One region of the Streptomyces hawaiiensis genome, then DNA from elsewhere that is predicted to be linked to it. Evidence: riboswitches for the same ligand, from Rfam matches in the RefSeq annotation. Region 1 holds a riboswitch; the other holds the start of a gene.
The links. Region 1 has a riboswitch for S-adenosylmethionine ahead of CEB94_RS11480 (aminotransferase class V-fold PLP-dependent enzyme). Riboswitches for the same ligand answer to the same signal wherever they lie in the genome.

Region 1 (11,122 bases):
ACTTCACCCTGTTCTACGTCGGCTGCGGCTACCTGGCCCTGCTGGGGTACGCCGTCGCCAACGCGGACTCCGGGCAGTCCCTGGTCGGTGCCTCGGGGGCGATCTCCGCGGTCCTCGGTGCGTTCCTGTACCTGTTCCCCCGTGCCCGGGTGACCAGTCTCCTGCCGTTCCTCTTCTTCCTGCCGGTGCGCTTCCCGGCGTGGGTCGTGCTGCCGTTCTGGGCGGCGCTGCAGTGGCTGGCGGCGGGGCGCGCCTCGGACGGGCCGGGGGTCGCCTACCTCGCCCACCTCATCGGATTCGGTCTGGGCTTCGGCTATGCGTCGGTCCGCTACGGCCGCCCCACCGGCCCTACTAGAGTGAAGGCCGCCCCTGCTCCGGCCCCCGAGGGAGAGAACCAGCCGTGATCACCGCGATCGTCCTGATCAAGACCAGCGTGGACCGGATCCCCGAGATCGCCGAGTCGATCGCGGCGCTGGACAGCGTCAGCGAGGTCTTCTCCGTCACCGGCACCTACGACCTGATCGCGATGGTCCGGGTGAAGGAGCACGAGGACCTGGCGGAGGTCATCCCGGGCCGGATCAGCAAGATCCCCGGAGTGGAGGGGACGGACACGCACGTGGCGTTCCGTACGTACTCGCAGCACGACCTCGAGGCGGCGTTCTCGATCGGGCTGGACAACTAGGACCGTCCGGGCCGCCGCCGGATGCCGGATGCCGGGTGTGCCGGATGAAGAGTTCTTCATCCGGGCTTCATCCCGCGCCCCGGGTTCCGCCCGCAGGATCGGGCCCATGGTTTTCACTCGCCGGATGGCGGCACTGTCCGCCGTCGTGCTGATCCCGCTGGGCATCGCCGCGACCAGCTACGCGCTCGCGGACAGCCCCGAGTCGCCCAAGGTGCCCTCCCAGCAGGTGGAGCTGGACCACGGCTCGCCCACGCCCACGCCCACCTCCACGCTCCGGCCCACCCCGCAGGCCACGCCGCCCGGCACCACGCCGGATGACGAGGTCGTCTCCCGGCCTCCGGTGACCGACAGCTCAGCGAGTGACGATGATGACGACGACCGCGGCCAGGGCACCGGAGACGACGGACCGGGCGACGACGACGGCCCCGGTTCCGACCACTGACACCGGCCACCGGCGGGTCTCCGCCCGGGTCCGGATCCTGCTGTGGCTGCTGCTCGTGATGGCGCTCGCGCTGGCCTCGGTGGCCATGACCACCCGCTCGTTCCTGCTGCGGGACGTCGACCACCGGGTCAACCGCCTGCTCGCCCAGGAGACCGGCGAGTTCGCGAACTTCGAGGAGCGCGGCGGGGATCCGCGCACGGGCCGCCCGTTCACCGACGCGGACCGGCTGCTGACGGTGTTCCTGGAACGGCAGTACCCCGACAGCGACGAGGAGCTGATCGGCCTGGTCGGCCGGGCGGGTGCCGGCCCCCGGCAGATCCGCCAGCCGCACGACCTGCCCGTCGCCCTGCCCCTGCACGAGGATCCCGAGGCCCGGCGCCGCATCTTCGGCTCGCCCGCGTCCTCCGGCGTGCTCGGCCGGCCGCAGGGCGAGATCCGCTGGGCGAAGGTCACCGTGGCCCAGCCGGGCCGGGCACCGGACGCCGCGTTCGTCGTGGCGTTCCACCCGGGGCGCGAGCAGGCGCGCGTGAACAGCGTGTTCCGCACGCTGCTCGTCATCTCCGGGGTGGCCCTGCTGCTGACCGTCGGCATCGCCTGGGCGGTCGCCGGGCGGATCCTCAAACCGGTGCGGGTGGTGCGCACGGCGGCGGCGCAGCTCACCGAGCAGGACCTCACCCGCCGGATCCCGGTGCACGGCCACGACGACATAGCGGCCCTCGCCGAGACGTTCAACGGCATGCTCGACCGGCTGGAGCGGGCCTTCGCCGCGCAGCGCGAGTTCGTCGACGACGCCGGCCACGAGCTGCGCACCCCCATCACCATCGTGCGCGGGCATCTGGAGGTCATGGGCGACGACCCCGCCGAACGCGAGGAGACCGTCCGGCTGGTCACCGACGAACTGGACCGGATGAGCCGCATCGTCGAGGACCTGCTGCTGCTCGCCAAGGCCGAACGCCCCGACTTCGTCTCCCCAGAGCCGTTCCAGGTCGCCGAACTCACCGCCGACGTCTACGTCAAGGCCCGCACCCTGGGCGACCGCGACTGGCAGCTCGCGGAGGTCGCCGATCTGGAGGCCGAGCTGGATCCGCAGCGGATCACCCAGGCCATGGTGCAGCTCGCCCAGAACGCCGTGCAGCACACCACGGCCGGCCAGGCCATCCGCATCGGCTCCCGCACAAACGGCCCGCACCTGGAGCTGTACGTCGCCGACTCGGGGCCCGGAGTGCAGCCTCAGGACGCCGAGGTGATCTTCGAACGCTTCCGGCGCGGCACGGCCCGCCGCGGCGCCCGGGGCTCCGGCGCCGGACTCGGGCTGTCCATCGTCAAGGCGATCGCCGAGGGCCACCGGGGCCACGTACGGCTCTACGGCACTCCCGGGGGCGGCGCCACCTTCGCCCTCGTCCTGCACGCGCCCCGGGCACCGGAAGGGGACCCCACGTGAACCGCATCCTCATCGTCGAGGACGAGGAGCGCATCGCCTCCTTCGTGGAGAAGGGCCTGCGCTCCAACGGCTTCACCACGACCGTCGTCACCGACGGCGACGCGGGCTACGAGTACGCCCTGACCGGCGGCTTCGACCTCGTCGTCCTGGACATCGGGCTGCCCGGCCGGGACGGCTTCACGGTCCTGCGGGGGCTGCGTGAGGCGCGGGTGTCGGTGCCGGTGATCGTGCTGACCGCGCGGGACTCCGTACGGGACACGGTGGCCGGTCTCGAGGGCGGTGCCGACGACTGGATGACCAAGCCGTTCCGCTTCGAGGAGCTGCTCGCCCGGGTGCGGCTGAGGCTCCGTACGGCGGCGCGGGCGCCGGAGGTGACGGTCCTCAGGTCGGGCTCCCTCAGCCTGGACCTGCGTACGCGCCGGGCCCGTTCCGGGGAGCGGACGGTCGACCTGACGGCCCGTGAGTTCGTCCTCCTGGAACTGTTCCTGCGGCACCCGGGGCAGGTGCTGTCGAGGGAGCAGATCCTGTCCCACGTGTGGGGCTACGACTTCGATCCGGGGTCCAACATCGTGGACGTGTACGTGCGGACACTGCGGAAGAAGCTGGGCGCGGAGCGGGTGGAGACGGTGCGGGGGATGGGGTACCGGCTGCCGTAGTGGCGCTCGGGCGCCGTTGCCGGGTGCGGGTCGTCCGTGGCTTGGCGCGCCCCCGCGGCGGAGCCGCAGATCGATACAGCCCCGCGCCCCTGAAGGCGTGTGAAAACTCCTTCATGTGGGGCTCATGGGCGGCTCACCGCTCTCGCCGATCGTCTATGGCGTGACCTTGAATCTGCGCTCCACCACCGCCCTGTGCGTGGCGCTGTCGCTGTGCGCGCTGCTGGCGATCCCCCGTAACTTCCCGGGGCTCGGCGGCGACGCCCGGCTCACGCTCGTCGTGTTCGTACTCGCGACCTGCGCCTGGATCGGGACGTCGATCGACGACACCTACATCGCGCTGGGCGCCGGGCTCGCCCTCACGGTGACCGGGGTGATCAGCAGCGACACCCTGTTCGGCACGCTGGGCGACGCCACGGTGTGGCTGCTGATCTGCGCCTTCGTGCTGGCGGCCGCGGTGAGCCGGACCGGGCTCGCCGGCCGGGCGGCGGTGTTCCTGGTCAGCGGGGCGCGCACCGTCCGGCAGCTGGTGCATCTCACGACGGCCGCCCTGGTCGTCACGGCGTTCGCGGTGCCCGCCACCTCCGGCCGGGCCGCGCTCGCGCTGCCGGTGTTCCTCGCCCTCGCGAAGGTCCTGGCCGACCGGAAACGACTGGTCGTGATGCTGGCGCTGCTGTTTCCGACCGTGATCCTTCTGTCGGCGGTGGCGACTCTGATCGGCGCGGGAGCGCATCTGATCACCGTGTCGGTGCTGTGGGAGACGACCGGACAGCACATCGGCTTCACGCAGTGGCTGCTGCTGGGCCTGCCGCTGGCCGTGGCCTCCTCCCACCTGGCCGCGGAGCTGGTCCTGCTGACGACGACCCGGCGCGCGGACCGCCGCGGCCCGGTGCACATCACCCCCGAGCAGATCCAGCGGCACAGCGAGCAGCCGGTCACCGGCCCCTGGAGCCAGGCCGAGAAGCGCTGCACCCTGCTGCTCGCCACCGTGATCGTCCTGTGGTGCAGTGAGCCGCTGCACCGGGTGCCGCCGGCGCTCGTCGCCCTGATCGGCGCCGTCATCGCCTCCTCGCCCGCCCTCGGCACGGTGCGCCTGAAGGACGCGCTGAAGACCGTCCCCTGGTCGCTGCTGCTGTTCATGGCCGCGACGATGGCGATGGGGGTTGCGCTCGCCGACTCGGGAGCGGCGCAGTGGCTGGTGTCCGGGCTGCCGACGAACGAGTCCCCGGTGCTCTTCCTGACGGTCGTGATCGCGGTCAGCACGGCGGCCCACCTGCTCCTGCAGTCCCGTTCGGCCCGCTCGTCGGTCCTGGTCCCCCTGGTCGTGGCGGCCGCTGTCGGAGTCGGCGTCAATCCGGTGGCCGCAGCCCTCGCCTCGACCGCCGCCGCGGGCTTCTGCCACACCCTGCCTGCCTCGGCCAAGCCGGTCACTCTCTTCTCGCAGATCACCGGGGCTCCCACCTACGCCCCGCGCGACCTGCTGCGGCTGTCCGCCGTCCTGGCCCCGCTGACCGCGGCGCTCGTCCTGTTCTTCGCCGTCGCGGTGTGGCCGCTGCTCGGCGTGTCCGTCACCCGTTGAGGAGCTCTCCATGCTGAACCGTGTCGTCGTAGCCCCCAGCGGCTTCAAGGAGTCCCTGTCCGCGGAGGCCGCCGCCGACGCCATCGCGGCCGGCGTACGCCGAGTCCTGCCCGGCGCCGAGATCGACCTGATCCCGCTGGTGGACGGCGGTGAGGGCACGGCTCTCGCCCTGGCCGCCGCGACCGGGGGCAGGATCGTCACCACACCGGCCACCGGCCCGGTCGGGGAGACCATCGCCGCGCACTTCGCCCTGCTGGGCGGCGGGGACACCGCCGTGGTGGAGATGGCGGCGGTCGCGGGCCTCTCCCTCGTCCCGCGCGACCTGCGCGACCCGGGCGCCACCACCACGTACGGCGTCGGCGAACTGATCCGCGCCGCCCTGGACACGGGCGTCCGGCGGATCCTCGTCGGCTGCGGCGACTCGGGCACCTCGGACGGGGGCGCGGGCGCGCTCCAGGCGCTGGGCGCCCGGCTGCTGGACGAGGCCGGCCGGGAACTCGCCCGGGGCGGGCGGGAGCTGACCCGCCTGCACCGAGTCGACCCGAGGGGCCTGGACCCCCGCCTGACGGAGGTGGAGCTGCTCGTCGCCTGCAACCCGTACAACGTGCTGTGCGGCGAGCGGGGCGTGGCCCGGGTCTTCGGTCCGCAGAAGGGCGCGACGCCCGCGCAGGTGGAGGAGCTGTCGGCGGCCCTGGAGAACTGGGCGTTCGTCCTCACCCGCGACGCCGCCGTGCCGGACAGCGACCTTCGCTGCGGGCCCGGCACGGGAGCCTCCGGCGGCCTGGGAGCCGGGCTGGCCGCCCTGGGCGCCCGGCTGCTCCCCCGCTTCGACGTGCTGCTGGACCACCTCGACCTGGACGCCCGGCTGGCCCGCGCCGACCTGGTCGTCACCGCCGAGGGCGCCCTGGACCTCCAGACGCCGCGCGGCAAGGTCCCCGCCGAGGTGGCCCGCCGCGCCAAGCTCTACGGCCGTCCCGTCCTGGCCCTGGCCGGCACGCTCGGGGAGGGCGCGGGCGAGGTGCCGGGCGTGGACGCCTGCCACGGCATCCTGCCCGCCCCGATGGAGCTGGCCGAGGCCCTGCTCCGCGCGAGCGAACTCCTCACGGACGCCACCGAACGCGCCCTGCGCATGATCGTCCTGGGCACCCGGCTACCGGTTCAGGCGGAGGTGTCCGGCACGCAGCGCCCGTCCTCCGTGCGGTAGTTCCACTTCGCCCCGTCCGTCACGAGCTCCTTCACCGCCCGCACGAACCGCTCCACGTGCTCGTCCGGCGTGCCCGCGCCGAAGCTGACCCGGATGGCGTTGAGCGACTTCTCCCCGGGCTCGGCCTCGGGCGACCCGCACTCGCCCTGCGACTGCGGGTCGCTGCCGAGCAGCGTGCGCACCAGCGGGTGGGCGCAGAACAGCCCGTCCCGTACGCCGATGCCGTACTCGGCGGACAGGGCGGCGGCGAAGTGCGAGCTGTTCCAGCCCTCGACGACGAAGGAGAGCACGCCGACGCGCGGCGCGTCGTCCCCGAAGAGGGACAGGAACCGCACCTGAGGGACGTCGGCCAGCCCCTCCCGCACCGCGCGGACCAGGTACTCCTCACGGGCGACGAGGGTGTCGAAGCCGGCCTCGGTCAGCGCCTTGCAGGCCGAGGCGAGGGCGTAGGCGCCGATGACGTTGGGCGACCCGGCCTCGTGGCGGGCGGCGCTGTCGTGCCACTCCACGTCCACTCCCCCGTCCTCTCGCCGGCTGACCTTGCGGCTGGCGCCGCCGCCCGCGAGGTAGGGCTCGGCCGCACGCAGCCAGTCGGACCGCCCGGCCAGGACGCCGGAGCCGAAGGGCGCGTACAGCTTGTGCCCGGAGAAGGCGACCCAGTCGACGTCGAGGCCGGCGAGGGACACCGGGTGGTGCGGGGCCAGCTGGGCGGCGTCCAGCACGATCCGCGCGCCGTGGGCGTGCGCGGCCGCCGCGAGTTCCCGTACGGGCCACAGCTCGCCGGTGACGTTCGAGGCGCCGGTGACGCAGACGAGGGCCGGCCCGTTGGAGTCCCGGTCGGCCAGGGCCCGCTCCAGGGTCTCGACGGCCTCGCGGGGGCCGCGCGGGGCGTCGAGGAAGGTGACGCGGGCGTTGCGCCACGGCAGCAGGGAGGCGTGGTGCTCGGTCTCGAAGACGAAGACCTGGCAGTCGGCGGGGAGCACTGCGGCGAGGAGGTTGAGGGAGTCGGTGGTCGACCGGGTGAACACGACCTGGTCGCCTTCGCGGCAGTCGAGGAACTCGGCGACGGTCCGGCGGGCGTTCTCGAACAGGTCGGTCGACAGCTGGGAGAGGTACCCGGCACCGCGGTGGACGCTGCCGTAGTACGGCGCGTAGGCGGCGACATCGTCCCAGACCCGCTGGAGCGCCGGGGCGCTGGCGGCGTAGTCGAGCGCGGCGTAGGTGACCTCGCCGCCGGTCACGAGGGGGACGGTGACATCCCGCCCCAGAACGGGCAGCGGGGCACAAACCGACGGGGCGGTGACAACGGTGGAGACGGACATGGGTGAACTCCCGTGAAGGCAGGTGGAATCCGCCCGCGAGCACGTACGGCTACAAGCGGGGGGTGAAGAAAAGAGGGATGCGGAGGCGGGGCTCTGCGGCCCTATCGCATTCGCTGGTTCACGAGAGACTCCTCGTCACGCGCTTGCCACAGACCTCGCTGCCTGCGGCCTGGTCTTCACCCGGGGCACCCCGCCACGGACGGAGGGTTGCCGGACAGTCGGCCGGGGCCTTTTGACTGTCACTCATGACCTGATCAGGAAAGTACGTGACGTGAGCGCGGTCCCGCAAGTCGAGTCCGCATCGCGGGACCACGCTCACCTCGGTTACGCGTTGCTGGCCGCCACCCAGCGTTCCAGTGTCCGCTTCGCCGCCCCCGAGTCGATCGACTCCGCCGCCTTCGCCATCCCGGCACGGATCTGGTCGGCCAGTGGTGCCGCCGTCGGCTCCAGAGCGACCAGCGCCGCCGCCGAGTTCAGCAGGACCGCCTCACGGACCGGGCCGGTCTCGCCCTCCAGCAGACGGCGGGCCACCTCGGCGTTGTAGGAGGCGTCCGCACCGCGCAGCGCCTCCACGGGAACCAGTTCGAGGCCCACGTCGCGCGGGTCGAAGGCCTCCTCGGTCACCTCGCCGCCCCGGACGATCCACACCCGGGACGTGGCCGTCGTGGTCAGCTCGTCCAGGCCGTCGTCGCCCCGGAAGACCAGGGACGAGTTGCCGCGCTCGGCGAAGACGCCCGCGACGATCGGCGCCATGCGCGGGTCGGCCACCCCGACGGCCTGGGCACGGACCCGGGCCGGGTTGGTGAGCGGGCCGAGGGCGTTGAACACCGTGCGGATGCCCAACTGGCCGCGGGCCGCACCCGCGTGCCGCAGCGCCGGGTGGAACTTCACCGCGAAGCAGAAGGTGATCCCGGCCTCCTCGGCGACCTCCGGGACCCGGTGCAGCGGCAGCTCCAGGTTGACCCCGAGCTTCTCCAGCACGTCGGACGCGCCGGACGCCGAGGACGCGGCCCGGTTGCCGTGCTTGACGACCTTCGCGCCGGTGCCCGCGACGACGATCGAGGACATCGTGGAGATGTTGACCGTCTTCGCGCCGTCACCGCCCGTGCCGACGATGTCGACCGTCGCGCCGGGCACCTCGATCACGTTGGCGTGCTCGTACATCGTGCGGACGAGGCCGTTGATCTCCTCGACGGTCTCGCCCTTGGCGCGCAGGGCCACGACGAACCCGGCGATCTGCGCCTCGGTCGCCTCGCCGCGCATGATCCGGTCCATCGCCCAGGCCGTGTCGTCCGCGCTCAGGTGCCGGCCGTCCAGCAGGCCGTTCAGCAGCAGGGGCCAGGAGCGGCCCGCCGCGGTGTCGCCTCCAGCGGGGGTCACAGCGCTCATAAGCCGCTCCAGGGTCAGGCGTCCCGCACTACGGGACGAGAGTCTCAACGAGGTCCACCCTATCCAGCCCGGGGCAGGGCGAAGGGCCCCGTCCGACGATCGGACGGGGCCCTTCGTGTGGCGTGGCGAAGCAGTGATCAGTGGTGGCCGTGGCCGCTCGTGATCTCCCGGTGTTCCTCGGCGGTGGGCTTGGGGATCTGGGCACCCTCGCCGAAGTAGGCGTCGCTGAGCTTGGCGCGCAGCTTCTCGGAGCCCTTCACCTTGCGCTCGACACCGTTCTCGTCGACCGTCGGGCCGATCTCGGCCGGCTCGTACTGCTCGTGCGCCGTGAGCGTGTACATCTGCTCCTGGCTGAGCGGCTCGTGCACCTCGATGAACTCACCGTGCGGCAGGCGCTTGATGATGCCGGTCTCGCGGCCGTGCAGCACCTTCTCCTTGTCCCGGCGCTGCAGCCCGAGGCAGATGCGCTTGGTGACGATGAAGGCGATGACCGGTCCGACGAAGAACCCGATCCGGACGAACCAGGTGACCGCGTTGATCGACAGATGGAAGTGCGTGGCGACGATGTCGTTGCCACCGCCGATCAGCATGATGATGTAGCCGGTGACCCACGCGACACCGACGCCGGTGCGGGTCGGGGCGTTGCGCGGCCGGTCCAGGATGTGGTGCTCGCGCTTGTCCCCGGTGACCCACGACTCGATGAACGGGTAGAGGGCGATGATCCCGAGGAAGACACCGAAGAGCACCAGCGGGATGAACACACCCAGAACGAGGGTGTGACCCCAGAGGTTGATCTCCCAGCCCGGCATCGCTCGGATCAGACCCTCGGCGAAGCCCATGTACCAGTCGGGCTGGGCACCGGTCGACACCTGGTCGGGCCGGTACGGGCCCAGGACCCAGATCGGGTTGATCGTCGCGATGGCGGCGAGGGCCGAGATGACACCGAAGACCAGGAAGAAGAAGCCTCCGGCCTTGGCCATGTAGACCGGCAGCAGCGGCATGCCGACGACGTTCTTGTTGGTCCGGCCGGGACCCGCGAACTGGGTGTGCTTGTGGTAGAAGACCAGGATCAGGTGGCCGACCACGAGCCCGAGCATGATGCCCGGCAGCAGCAGGATGTGGATCGAGTAGAACCGGGCGACGAAGTCGGTGCCCGGGAACTCCCCGCCGAACAGGAACATCGAGATGTACGTGCCCACGATCGGCACGGACAGGATCGCGCCCTGCGTGAAGCGGACACCGGTGCCGGAGAGCAGGTCGTCCGGGAGCGAGTAACCGGTGAAGCCGGTGAACATGCCCAGGACGAACAGCAGGAAGCCGAACATCCAGTTGATCTCACGCGGCTTGCGGAACGCGCCGGTGAAGAAGACGCGCATCATGTGCACGAACATGCCGGCGAGGAAGATGATCGCCGCCCAGTGGTGGATCTGCCGGATGAGCAGACCGCCGCGGACGTCGAAGCTGATGTCCAGCGTGGAGGCGAACGCCTCCGACATCAGCTGCCCCTGGAGCGGGACGTAACTGCCGTGGTACTCCACCTCGTTCATCGACGGGTGGAAGAACAGCGTCAGGTACACACCCGTGAGGATGATGATGATGAAGCTGTAGAGGCAGATCTCACCGAGCATGAAGGACCAGTGGTCCGGGAAGATCTTGCGCATGTTGGCCTTGGCCAGGGAGTAGATCCCGAGGCGGCCGTCGGCCCAGTCGGCGACCCGCTCACCCGCGGGCGCCTTGCGGCGTGTCTGTGCAGTGCTCATCCGCGCTCCCAGAAAGCAGGGCCGACGGGCTCTTCGAAGTCGCCGAGCGCCTCGAGGTAGCCCTCGTCGTTCACGCCGATGCGGAGCTGCGGCAGGGCGTGACCGGCGGGACCGAAGATCACTCGGGCACCGTCGGAGAGGTCGAAGGTGGACTGGTGGCAGGGGCAGAGCACGTGGTGCGTCTGCTGCTCGTACAGGGAGATCGGGCAACCGACGTGGGTGCAGATCTTCGAGTACGCGACGATGCCCTCGTGCGACCACTCGAGCTCGCGCTTGTCCTTGATGTTGTCCGGCTGGATCCGGACGATCATCAGGGCGGCCTTGGCGATCTCGTTCTGGAACTCGTGGTCGTGCTCCTCCAGGCCCTCGGGCTTGGCGAAGGTCAGCGAACCGACCGCGACGTCGGAGGGACGCAGCGGCTCGTTCGTGTTCATGTTGACGAGCAGCTTGCCCTTGGACCACAGCGTGTGGCGGAGCTTGGTGCCGGGCAGCGGACCGAGGTCGCGCAGCAGCACGACGCCGGAGAGCGGCACCAGCGTGAGCGCGCCGAACATCGTGTTGCGGATCAGCTTGCGACGGCCGAGCGCCGACTCCTTGGCGCCCTGCTTGAAGTCCGCGAAGACCTTCTCGCGGACCTCCGGCTCCGCCTC
Region 2 (11,122 bases), 1.5 Mb from region 1:
GCCCTTGGGGCCGAGCGTCACCTTGACGGCGTCCGCGAGCTGGTTCATGCCGCGCTCGAGGCCGCGCCGCGCCTCCTCGTCGAACGCGATGATCTTGGCCATGTGAAGTGGTCCCTCCAGGACTGGGGGTGATTACTTCGGACCGCGCCCGCGCCCGCGACGGACGGCCCCGACCGGCTGGTTCCTTGCCCCATCCGGTCCGTGGGCCTCACCGACCCGGTCCTTACGTTGTCACTCTCACCTTCAGAGTGCTAACGCAATGATTAGCACTCGACCCCCGAGAGTGCAAGGCGCGCTCGCGTAGCGAGTGCTCGTTGAGGGGTGGTGGTCGGGTGACGGGCGGGCGCAAGCGCCTTCCAGGGATCGGGCGGGGCAGTCAGCCGCCTGCGAACACCGCCCGGCGCGCCGTTCGAACAGGCCGAAGGGCCCGCACCCCGGGGGGTACGGGCCCTTCTGAGAAGACCGGTCGCTTGAGCGTTGGTCGTGGTGCGCGTTCAGGCAGCGACGCGAACCATGTCGGCCTGCGGTCCCTTCTGGCCCTGCGAGATCTCGAACTCGACCCGCTGGCCCTCTTCAAGGGTGCGGTAGCCGTCCATCTGAATCGCGCTGTAGTGGACGAAAACATCCGCACCACCGTCGACCGCGATGAAGCCGTACCCCTTCTCCGCGTTGAACCACTTGACGGTGCCCTGAGCCATGCCTAACTCCCCTATTACTGGCCCTTGCACAGATCCACACTTCGCGGATCCGGGTCAGACCTCACCCCCCACGGTTGGGGGCGTGCGCCGGAACGCGTCGACCGCGGCCGAATGTATCTGTCCAACTGCCCTCTGCAACAGGTCAATCGGACGAGAATTCTGGACGCGCAGGGTCCGGAATGTGGGGAGAATTCGCCTGAATTCGGGTCAAGTCGGGCCACACAAAAAGAACAAAAGCCGCGAAAGACGCGCACACTTTGGCTACATCTTGTCGGGCTCGCGGCAGGAATTCAGGGTTCCGATCAGGGGATCGGGATCGCGTTCCCCAACTGTACCCCGCTCAATCACACAGAATTGCCCCCTCCGCTTCTCTCACGGAGGGGGCAATTCGATGAACTCTCAGTAACGGCCGTTACCGAAGGTAATAATCAAGCCGGTCGACCGGTTCAGCCGCCGGCGACGGCGGGAATGATCGACACACCGGCACCGTCCGGCGTCGCCGTCTCCAGGCCCTGTTCGAACCGCACGTCGTCGTCGTTCACGTACACGTTGACGAACCGGCGCAGCTTGCCCTGGTCGTCGAGCACCCGGGCGGCGATCCCGGTGTGGTTCTTCTCCAGATCGGCGATGACCTCGCCGAGGGTCCCGCCCTCGGCGGACACTTCGGCCTGCCCGCCGGTGTAGGTACGCAGGATGGTGGGGATGCGAACGCTGACGCTCATGACTTCAAAACCTCCGGTTGGGGTAGCGGACCTGCTTTTGGGGGCGCGGGGCTGTGTCGATTTGCGGCTCCGCCGCGTGCGCGCGACCAGCCCCCACCGGCCCGCAGCCGACAACGCTCAGACGAGCCCGGCCTCACGGAACGAATCGAGGTTGGGTCGAATGGTCGCCGTCAGCCCGGTCCCCGCCACCGCGTCCAGCGTCTTGAGACCGTCCCCGGTGTTGAGCACCACCGTCGTCTTCGACGGATCCAGCACCCCGTTCTCGATCAACTTGCGCGTCACACCCACGGTCACACCACCGGCGGTCTCCGCGAAGATGCCCTCGGTCCGGGCGAGCAGCTTGATCGCGTCGACGACCTGCTCGTCGTTCACGTCCTCCACCGCACCACCCGTCCGCCGCGCGATGTCCAGCACGTACGGCCCGTCCGCCGGGTTGCCGATGGCGAGGGACTTGGCGATGGTGTCCGGCTTCTGCGGACGGACGACGTCGTGGCCCGCCTTGTACGCCGTCGACACCGGCGAGCAGCCCTCGGCCTGCGCGCCGAAGATCTTGTAGGGCTTGTCCTCGACCAGACCGAGCTTGATCAGCTCCTGGAGACCCTTGTCGATCTTGGTGAGCTGCGAGCCGGAGGCGATCGGCACCACGATCTGGTCCGGCAGCCGCCAGCCGAGCTGCTCGCAGATCTCGTACGCCAGCGTCTTGGAACCCTCCGCGTAGTACGGCCGGAGGTTGACGTTGACGAAGCCCCAGCCCTCCCCGGCCGGGTCGCCGATCAGCTCGGAGCAGAAGCGGTTCACGTCGTCGTAGTTGCCCTGGATGCCGACGAGCTCGCCGCCGTAGACCGCGGCCATGACGACCTTGCCCTGCTCCAGGTCGTGCGGGATGAACACGCAGGAGCGGAAGCCGGCGCGGGCCGCGGCGGCACCCACCGCACCGGCGAGGTTGCCGGTGGAGGAGCAGGAGAGCGTGGTGAAGCCGAAGGCGCGGGCGGCCTCGATGGCCTGGGCGACGACGCGGTCCTTGAAGGAGTGCGTCGGGTTGCCGGAGTCGTCCTTGACGAACAGCTTGCCGGCGTCGACGCCCAGCTCGCGCGCGAGGTTGTCGGCCTTGACGAGCTTGGTCCAGCCCGGGTTGATGTTCGGCTTGTCCGCCACGTCGGCCGGGACCGGCAGCAGCGGGGCGTAACGCCAGATGTTCGCGGGGCCCGCTTCGATGCGCTTGCGGAGCTCCTCGGCGTCGTAGGACGAGAAGTCGTAGGCGATCTCCAGCGGACCGAAACACTCCTCGCACGCGAAGACCGGGCCGAGGGGGACGCGGTGACCGCACTCGCGGCAGCTCAGCGCCGCGGCGGGACCGAGGTCTACGGTGGAGTCAGTGGTGCTTGCAACAGTCTGCACAGCCATGTGAGGCGAGGCCCTTCCTCATCTTCCTCACGACGCATTTCGCCGCGAGACGGATTTGGCACCTTCCCTAGCCGGGAGCCTCGCGAAGTGGTCGCCAGTGACCTACGAGTACCGACTGGAGGGTTGCCGGGGCTTCAACGGGCCGTTTCCCTCTGCCCCTCTGGATGAGCTGTATGTGGTTGTAGGCGGCGGGTGACCCCGGACATGCGATGGTCATCCGCCTTGTTCAAGACTGTAACCGACGACCAGGACAGTTGAGATAGTCGTCCGAACCGCGAGATGACTGTACCCGTCAGCCGCTACCGCGGCGGGCAGTCCGTCCCGCCCGGAGTACGCAGAGGAGCCGCCACGGTGCTGGAAGAAGTCGAGCGCTGGCTGAGCACCCGTTCCTGGTCCGCGAACGATCGCCCCCTCCACCAGATCCTGGCCGCCAAGCAGCGCACGGGCCAGACGGTCAGCGTCGTGCTGCCCGCGCTCAACGAGGAGGCGACGGTCGGCGACATCGTCGCAGTCATCCGCCACGACCTGATGCGGCAGGTCCCGCTCGTCGACGAACTGGTCGTCGTCGACTCCGGGTCCACCGACCGCACGTCCGAGGTGGCCGCCGCCGCTGGCGCGCGGGTGGTGCACCGGGACGGGATACTCCCGCGCCTGCCCGCCGTGCCCGGCAAGGGCGAGGTGCTGTGGCGCTCGCTGCTCGTCACCCGCGGGGACATCGTCTGCTTCGTCGACGCGGACCTCAGGGACTTCTCGTCCGAATTCGTCTCCGGGATCGTGGGCCCGCTGCTCACCGAGCCGGACGTGGACCTGGTGAAGGCCATGTACGACCGCCCCCTCGGCACTGAGTTCGATTCGCTCGCCTCCGGCAAGACCGCAGCGCAGGGCGGCCGGGTCACCGAGCTGATGGCGCGCCCGCTGCTCAACATGCACTGGCCGCAGCTCGCCGGCTTCGTGCAGCCGCTCGGCGGCGAGTACGCGGCCCGCCGCTCGCTGCTGGAGCAGCTGCCGTTCCCCGTGGGGTACGGCGTGGAGCTGGGCATGCTCGTCGACGCCCTGCACCTGGCGGGCCTGGACGCCCTCGCCCAGGTGGACGTCGGAGTGCGCAAGCACCGGCACCAGGACGGGCAGGCGCTGGGCAGGATGGCCGCCGCGATCTACCGCACGGCTCAGCTGCGGCTGGCCCGGGGGCATCTGATCCGGCCGTCCCTGACACAGTTCGAGCGGGGCGAGGACGGCTTCGAGCCGCGGACGTACTCCGTGGACACCGAGGAACGTCCGCCGATGGTGGAGATCGCCGAGTACCAGACGCGGAAAGCGGCCTGACCGGGGCCGTTTTCGGCCGGGTACGGAAGATCCGTACGTTTGAGCGTTTCCGGGCCGGGCTAGGTTGAGGCTTATGGCTTCAACGTACGGTGCTGCACAGGTGCTGGTGGCCTCCAACCGCGGTCCGGTTTCCTACACGGTGGGCGAGGACGGTTCGCTGGACGCCAAACGGGGCGGTGGCGGGCTGGTCTCCGGCCTCTCCGCGATCGGCTCGGACGGGGACGCGCTGTGGGTGTGCTCGGCGCTGTCCGACGGCGACCGGGAGGCGGTGAGGCGCGGGGTCGGCGAGGACGGCGTGCGGATGCTGGACATTCCGGCCGACGTGCACGCCGACGCGTACAACGGCATCGCGAACTCGGTCCTGTGGTTCGTGCACCACATGCTCTACCAGACCCCACTGGAGCCGGTCTTCGACGCGGAGTTCCGGCGGCAGTGGGCGTCCTACGAGACGTACAACCGGGCGTTCGCCGAGGCGCTGGCCGAGGAGGCGGCGCGGGGTGCGGCGGTGGTGGTGCAGGACTACCACCTGTGCCTGGTGCCGGGGATGCTCCGCGAGCTGCGCCCGGACCTCAGGATCGGCCACTTCTCGCACACGCCGTGGGCGCCGCCGGAGTACTTCGCGATGCTCCCGGACGACATCCGCGCGCAGTTGGTGTGGGGGATGCTGGGCGCGGACCGGCTGGGGTTCCTCACCGGGCGGTGGGCGCAGGCGTTCATGAGCTGCGCCGGGGGCACGGACGGCGAACGGATCTTCCCGTTGTGGCCGAGCGGCGCCCCGAGATCCATCGAGCACACGCCGACCGGGCATCCCCCGCTGCGCACCACGTGGATCGGCGTGCACGGGCTGGGGGCCGACGCGGACTTCCTGCGCAAGCGGGCGCACGAGCCGGACGTCGAGGAGCGGATGGCCGCGCTGCGGCAGGAGATCGGCGAGGGCCGCCGCACCATCGTCCGGGTCGACCGCACCGAGCTGTCCAAGAACATCGTGCGCGGGTTGCTGGCGTACCGGCAGCTGCTGTCGGACCACCCCGAGTGGCGTGGGCGGGTCGTGCACGTCGCCTTCGCGTACCCCTCGCGGCAGGACCTCGCGGTGTACCGGGACTACACGGCCGAGGTGCGGCGGCTCGCGGACGAGATCAACGCCGAGTACGGCACGCCGGGCTGGAAGCCGGTCGTGCTGCACGTCAAGGACGACTTCGCCCGCTCGCTGGCCGCCTACCGGCTGGCCGACGTGGCCCTGGTCAACCCCATCCGGGACGGCATGAACCTCGTCGCCAAGGAGGTCCCGGTCGTCTCCGACGCGGGCTGCGCGCTGGTGCTGTCGCGGGAGGCCGGGGCGCACGCGGAGCTCGGCGAGGACGCGATCACGGTGAACCCCTACGACGTGACGGGCACGGCGGCGGCCCTGCACGAGGCCCTGTCGATGCGCCCGGAGGAACGCGCCGAGCGCAGCAAGCGCCTGGCCGCGGCGGCGACGGCACTGCCGCCTGCACAGTGGTTCGTCGACCAGCTCGATGCGCTGAGGAGCTGAGCAGCACCATGCCGACGTCACCGTCGCTGTCCACTCCCAGCACCAAGGCGGGCCGGGAGGGGCTCGACGCCCTTCTCGCGCGCCCCGGCAAGGCGTTGATCGGGCTCGACTTCGACGGGACGCTCGCGCCGATCGTGGCCGATCCGGAGCGGGCCCGGGCCCACCCGCGGGCGCTGGCCGCGCTGGCGGCGCTCGCGCCGAAGGTGGCCGCCGTGGCGGTGATCACCGGCCGGCCGGCCGAGGTCGCGGTGCGCAACGGCGGCTTCGCGGGCGCGCCGGGACTGGAACACCTGGTCGTCCTCGGCCACTACGGCGCCGAGCGGTGGGACGCCCGCAGCGGCAAGGTCACCGCCCCCGACCCGCACCCCGGCGTAGACGCCGTCCGCGCCGAGCTGCCCGGGCTCCTCGACGGGAGCGGGACCTGGGTCGAGGACAAGGGCCGGGCAGTAGCCGTGCACACCCGCCGGGCCGCCGACCCGCAGGCCGCCTTCGAGGCCCTGCGCGAGCCGCTCACCGACCTGGCGACCCGGCACGGCCTGATCGTCGAGCCTGGCCGCATGGTCCTGGAACTGCGCCCGCCCGGCATGGACAAGGGCGTCGCCCTCGCCGGCTTCGCCCGGGAGATCGGCGCCGGGTCCGTCCTCTACGGCGGCGACGACCTGGGCGACCTGCCCGCCTACGCCGCCGTCGACACCCTGCGCGCGGACGGCACCCCGGGCCTGCTGGTGTGCAGCGGCAGCGACGAGGTGACCGAGCTCAGGGAGCGGGCGGACCTGGTGGTGGACGGCCCGGAGGGGGTCGTACGACTGCTGGGGGCGCTGGCGGACCGGCTGGGCTGAAGGCCGCGCCCTCAGGGGCTAGACCCGGAGCGGGCCCGGCCCCACCCCGAGGCACTGCCCGCTGGCGGCGCTCGCGCCGCAGGCGGCCGCCGTGGCGACGATCACCGGCCGGCCGAGGTCGCGGCGCGCAACGGCGGCTTCGCAGGCGCACCGGGTCTCGCCGCTGAAGACCGCGCCCTCAGGGGCGCGGGGAACTGCGCGAACAACCACGACGCACCCGCACCCTGCGACGGCCGGACAGCCCACGGTCCTCAGCGTTCCGCCCGACGCGCCTCCCGTATCCGCCGCAGCCGATTGACCGTCACCGGGTCATGGGCTAGGGCCCGTGGATCGTCCAGCAGGGCGTTGAGGAGCTGGTAGTAGCGCACGGGGGCGAGGCCCAGCTCCTCGCGGACGGCGCGTTCCTTCGCGCCGGGGCCGGAGAACCCGCGGCGTTCGAGCGCGAGGATGTCCCGCTCCCGGCGCCCGAGCCGCGTCCCGTCGTACTCCTCGTCCATGCCCGGCACCGTAGCGCCCGCCACCGACAACGCCTACTCCGCGCTCTCCGCCCGGATCGCCGCCGCCTGGAGCTGGCCGAGGACACCCGAGGGGCTGCCGCCGGGCGCGACGGCCTTGCCGATCCGCTGCTTGACCCGGGAACTGACGTCGGCCCAGGAGGTCTTTCCGACCGGGTAGAGCTCGGAGGCCAGCAGCTCCTCCAGGAACGGCCTGAGGTGCCGGTCCTCGTCCGAGGCGGCCATGGTGCCCGACGCGGAGGAGGTCACAGGCAGCAGGTCGTACTCGCGGGAGAAGTCCAGCACGTTCTTCTCGCTGTAGACGAAGTCGAGGAAGTCGCCGACCTGGTCGCGGTGGCCGTTCTCGCGGAACGCCGTCATCCAGTCGGAGACGCCGAGCGTGGACCTGCTCGGGCCCTCGTTGCCCGGCGTGGGCACCATCCCGTACTTGACGCCGTTCTTGGCGGCGATCTTCATCAGCGAGGGGTGGCCGTTGAGCATGCCGACCTCGCCCTTGGCGAAGGCGGAGAACGCCGCGGCCCGGTTGAGTTCGCCCGGTGCGACCGGCCCGGTCAGGTCCTTGCCGACCAGGTCGTTCTTCAGCCAGGAGAAGGTGGCGATGTTCTCCGGCGAGTCGAGGCCGTAGCTGTCGACGCTGTCGGTGTAGCCGCCCCCGCCGCTGAGCATCCACTGCATGGTCTCGGCCTGCGCCTCCTCCGGGCCGAGGGGCAGCGCGTACGGGTACTTCACGCCCTCCGCCTTGAGGGCCTCGGCGTCCTCGGCCAGGTCGTCCCAGGACTCGGGCGGGGTGATGCCGGCCTTGGCGAAGAGGGTCTTGTTGTAGAAGAGCACGCGTGTGGAGGCGGCGAACGGCATGCCGTACTGCACGCCCTTCACCTGGCCCGCGGAGGCCAGTTGCCCGACGAAATCGGCCTGCACGGGTATGGAGAGCAGGTCGTCGGCCTTGTAGAGCTGGTTGCGGACCGCGTAGTCGGCGTACGCGCCGATCTGCGCCATGTCCGGCGGGTCACCGGCGGCGACCATCTCCTTGACCTTGCTGTCGATGTCGTTCCAGGAGTAGACGCTGACCTCGATGTCGACGTCGGGGTGGTCGGCCTCGTACTCCTCGACCAGCTTGTCCCAGTACTTCTTCGAGCTGTTGGCGGCGCTGTCGCCGTAGTCGGCGGCGACCAGCTTCAGTGTCACGTCGGCCGAGCCGCCCGTGACGCCGCAGCCACCGAGGACCGCCGTCATGCCCAGTGCGGACACCACCGCGATCGTTCCTGCCATCCGCCGCCGCTGCACCGCTGCTCTTCCCCAACCCCGGCGTCACCGCCGCCGAAACATTTCGATATGCGGAACAAGGTCTACACCACGCGAGTGGACTAGACCTCTCGCGGGTCCACGGGTCACACTGTTTCCGTGAGACATGTCATCGCCCTCGACGTGGGCGGCACCGGAATGAAGGCCGCCCTGGCCGGCCCGGGGGGCGAGGTGCTGCACCGGGCCCGTCGCGCCACCGGACGCGCCCAGGGACCGGACGCCGTCGTCGCGGGCATCCTCGACTTCGCCGCCGAGCTGCGCGCCTACGGCACCGAGCAGCTGGGCACGCCCGCGTCCGCCGCCGGCGTGGCCGTCCCCGGCATCGTCGACGAGGCGCGCGGCGTCGCCGTCTACGCGGCCAACCTCGGCTGGCGCGACGTCCCGCTGCGCGCCCTGCTGGCGGAGCGGCTGGGTGTCCCGGTCGCCCTCGGGCACGACGTGCGCACCGGCGGCCTCGCCGAGGGCCGCCTCGGCGCGGGCCGGGGCGCGGACCGATTCCTGTTCGTGGCCCTGGGCACCGGCATCGCGGGCGCCATCGGCGTCGACGGCCGGGTCGAAGCGGGCGCACACGGCTTCGCGGGCGAGATCGGCCACATCGTCGTACGCCCCGGCGGAACCCCCTGCCCGTGCGGGCAGCACGGCTGCCTGGAGCGCTTCGCCTCGGCGGCGGCCGTGAGCGAGGCCTGGGCGGCGGCCTCGGGCGACCCGGGCGCGGACGCGGCGGACTGCGCGAAGGCCGTCGAATCCGGCGACCCGACGGCCCAGGCGGTCTGGCAGGAAGCCATCGACGCCCTCGCCGACGGCCTGGTCACGGCCCTCACGCTGCTCGACCCGCGCACCCTGATCATCGGTGGCGGGCTGGCCGAGTCGGGAGAAACCTTGTTCACACCTCTGCGGGAAGCGATCCGCAGCCGCATCACCTTCCAGAAGCAGCCGTCGATCGTCCCCGCCGCGCTGGGGGACGGTGCCGGTTGCCTGGGGGCAGGCCTGCTGGCCTGGGATCTTCTCGACCGGACGGACCGTACGGAGGTAACGCCCTGATGGCAGCCCACCCAGGGGCGCGGGACAGCGCCGATATGCGGCTCCGCCGCGGGGCGCGACCAGCCACACACAACCCGCACCCCGCAACGTCGGGAACCCCCACAGTCCTCGCCGGCGCCACCGTGGTCCTCCCGACCGGAGCCGTCCGCGATGGCCGGCTGGTCATCGACGGCACCCGCATCACCACCACGGCCCCGGAAGACGCGACGGTCATCGACGTAACAGACCACTACGTCATCCCCGGCTTCGTCGACCTCCACAACCACGGCGGCGGCGGAGCCTCCTTCACCTCCGGCACGGTCGACGACATCCTCAAGGGCGTCCACACCCACCGCCTGCACGGCACGACCACCCTGGTCGCCTCCACCGTCACCGGCGACATGGACTTCCTCACCCGGCGCGCGGGCCTGCTGAGCGAACTCGCCGAGCAGGGCGAGATCGCCGGCGTCCACTTCGAGGGCCCGTTCATCTCCCCCTGCCGCAAGGGCGCCCACTCCGAGGCCCTCCTGCGCGACCCCCACCCCGCGGACGTCCGCAAGCTGATCGACGCGGCCCGGGGCCAGGCCAGGATGCTCACTCTGGCCACCGAACTCCCCGGCGGCCTCGACTCCGTACGCCTCCTCGCCGACCACGGAGTGATCGCGGCGATCGGCCACACGGACGCGACGTACGAGCAGACGGTGGAGGCCATCGACGCGGGCGCCACGGTCGCCACCCACCTCTTCAACGCGATGCCCCCGCTCGGCCACCGCTCCCCCGGCCCGATCGCGGCTCTCCTGGAGGACGACCGGATCACGGTCGAGCTGATCAACGACGGAACGCACCTGCACCCGGCGGCGCTCCGGCTGGCGTTCCACCACGCGGGCGCGGACCGGGTCGCCTTCATCACGGACGCGATGGACGCGGCCGGTTTCGGCGACGGCCGCTACTGGCTGGGCCCGCTGGAGGTGGAGGTCGCGGACGGCGTGGCCCGCCTGGTGGGGGACGGCGCGATCGCCGGCTCGACGCTCACCCTGGACCGCGCGTTCAAGCGGGCGGTCACGGTCGACGGCCTCTCCGTCGAGGACGCGGTGCGGGCCCTGTCCGCCACCCCGGCCCGCCTGCTCGGCCTGGACGACACGATCGGCTCACTGGAGCCCGGAAAACACGCCGACCTGCTGATCCTGGACTCCGCGTACGACCTGAAGGGCGTCATGCGCCGGGGCGAATGGCTGGTCGGTCCCCAACTGGGCTGATCCATCCCGCAGTCGAGAGACGGTGGCCGGCTCCAGGACTGGGCCGACCGCCGTGACTTTGGCATGATCGGACTACCTGCACGTTCATGTCGGCACGCACATCGGGGGAGGTCGGCCCGGGTGATCCTCACGGTCACGCTGAACACCGCTCTCGACATCACCTACCGCGTACGGTCCCTCAGGCCGCACGCCTCCCACCGCGTCTCCGAGGTGACGGAACGCCCCGGCGGCAAGGGCGTCAACGTGGCCCGGGTGCTCGCGGCCCTCGGGCACGAGGTGACGGTGACGGGGTTCACGGGCGGGGCGACGGGCCGGGTCGTGCAGGAGAGGCTCGCGGCGGTACCGGGTGTCGTGGACGCGCTCGTCCCGCTCGCCGGGGCGACCCGCCGCACCATCGCCGTGGTCGACGACCGGACCGGCGACACGACCCAGCTGAACGAACCGGGCCCGATGGTCGCGCCCGGCGAGTGGTCGGCGTTCCAGGAGGCCTACGACGACCTCCTCGCCTCCGC

Region 2: another riboswitch for S-adenosylmethionine. It lies ahead of thrC (threonine synthase); the one in region 1 lies ahead of CEB94_RS11480 (aminotransferase class V-fold PLP-dependent enzyme).

The regions. Positions count from the first base shown of each region.
Region 1 is NZ_CP021978.1:2,479,689-2,490,810, forward strand. Features, by position in the region: gene CEB94_RS11445 (rhomboid family intramembrane serine protease) at 1-404, shown strand, start outside; gene CEB94_RS11450 (Lrp/AsnC family transcriptional regulator) at 401-682, shown strand; gene CEB94_RS11455 (small secreted hydrophilic protein) at 789-1,124, shown strand; gene CEB94_RS11460 (sensor histidine kinase) at 1,051-2,565, shown strand; gene CEB94_RS11465 (response regulator transcription factor) at 2,562-3,221, shown strand; gene CEB94_RS11470 (SLC13 family permease) at 3,382-4,797, shown strand; gene CEB94_RS11475 (glycerate kinase) at 4,808-6,001, shown strand; gene CEB94_RS11480 (aminotransferase class V-fold PLP-dependent enzyme) at 5,956-7,323, opposite strand; SAM riboswitch class IV at 7,458-7,574, opposite strand; gene trpD (anthranilate phosphoribosyltransferase) at 7,648-8,712, opposite strand; gene qcrB (cytochrome bc1 complex cytochrome b subunit) at 8,850-10,472, opposite strand; gene qcrA (cytochrome bc1 complex Rieske iron-sulfur subunit) at 10,469-11,122, opposite strand, start outside.
Region 2 is NZ_CP021978.1:3,993,922-4,005,043, forward strand. Features, by position in the region: gene groL (chaperonin GroEL) at 1-102, opposite strand, end outside; gene CEB94_RS18230 (cold-shock protein) at 495-698, opposite strand; gene CEB94_RS18235 (MoaD/ThiS family protein) at 1,145-1,420, opposite strand; gene thrC (threonine synthase) at 1,538-2,824, opposite strand; SAM riboswitch class I at 2,840-2,995, opposite strand; gene CEB94_RS18245 (glucosyl-3-phosphoglycerate synthase) at 3,176-4,147, shown strand; gene CEB94_RS18250 (alpha,alpha-trehalose-phosphate synthase (UDP-forming)) at 4,221-5,678, shown strand; gene otsB (trehalose-phosphatase) at 5,687-6,517, shown strand; gene CEB94_RS42215 (hypothetical protein) at 6,536-6,727, opposite strand; gene CEB94_RS18265 (DUF3263 domain-containing protein) at 6,769-7,014, opposite strand; gene CEB94_RS18270 (ABC transporter substrate-binding protein) at 7,048-8,301, opposite strand; gene CEB94_RS18275 (ROK family protein) at 8,434-9,375, shown strand; gene nagA (N-acetylglucosamine-6-phosphate deacetylase) at 9,411-10,610, shown strand; gene CEB94_RS18285 (1-phosphofructokinase family hexose kinase) at 10,731-11,122, shown strand, end outside.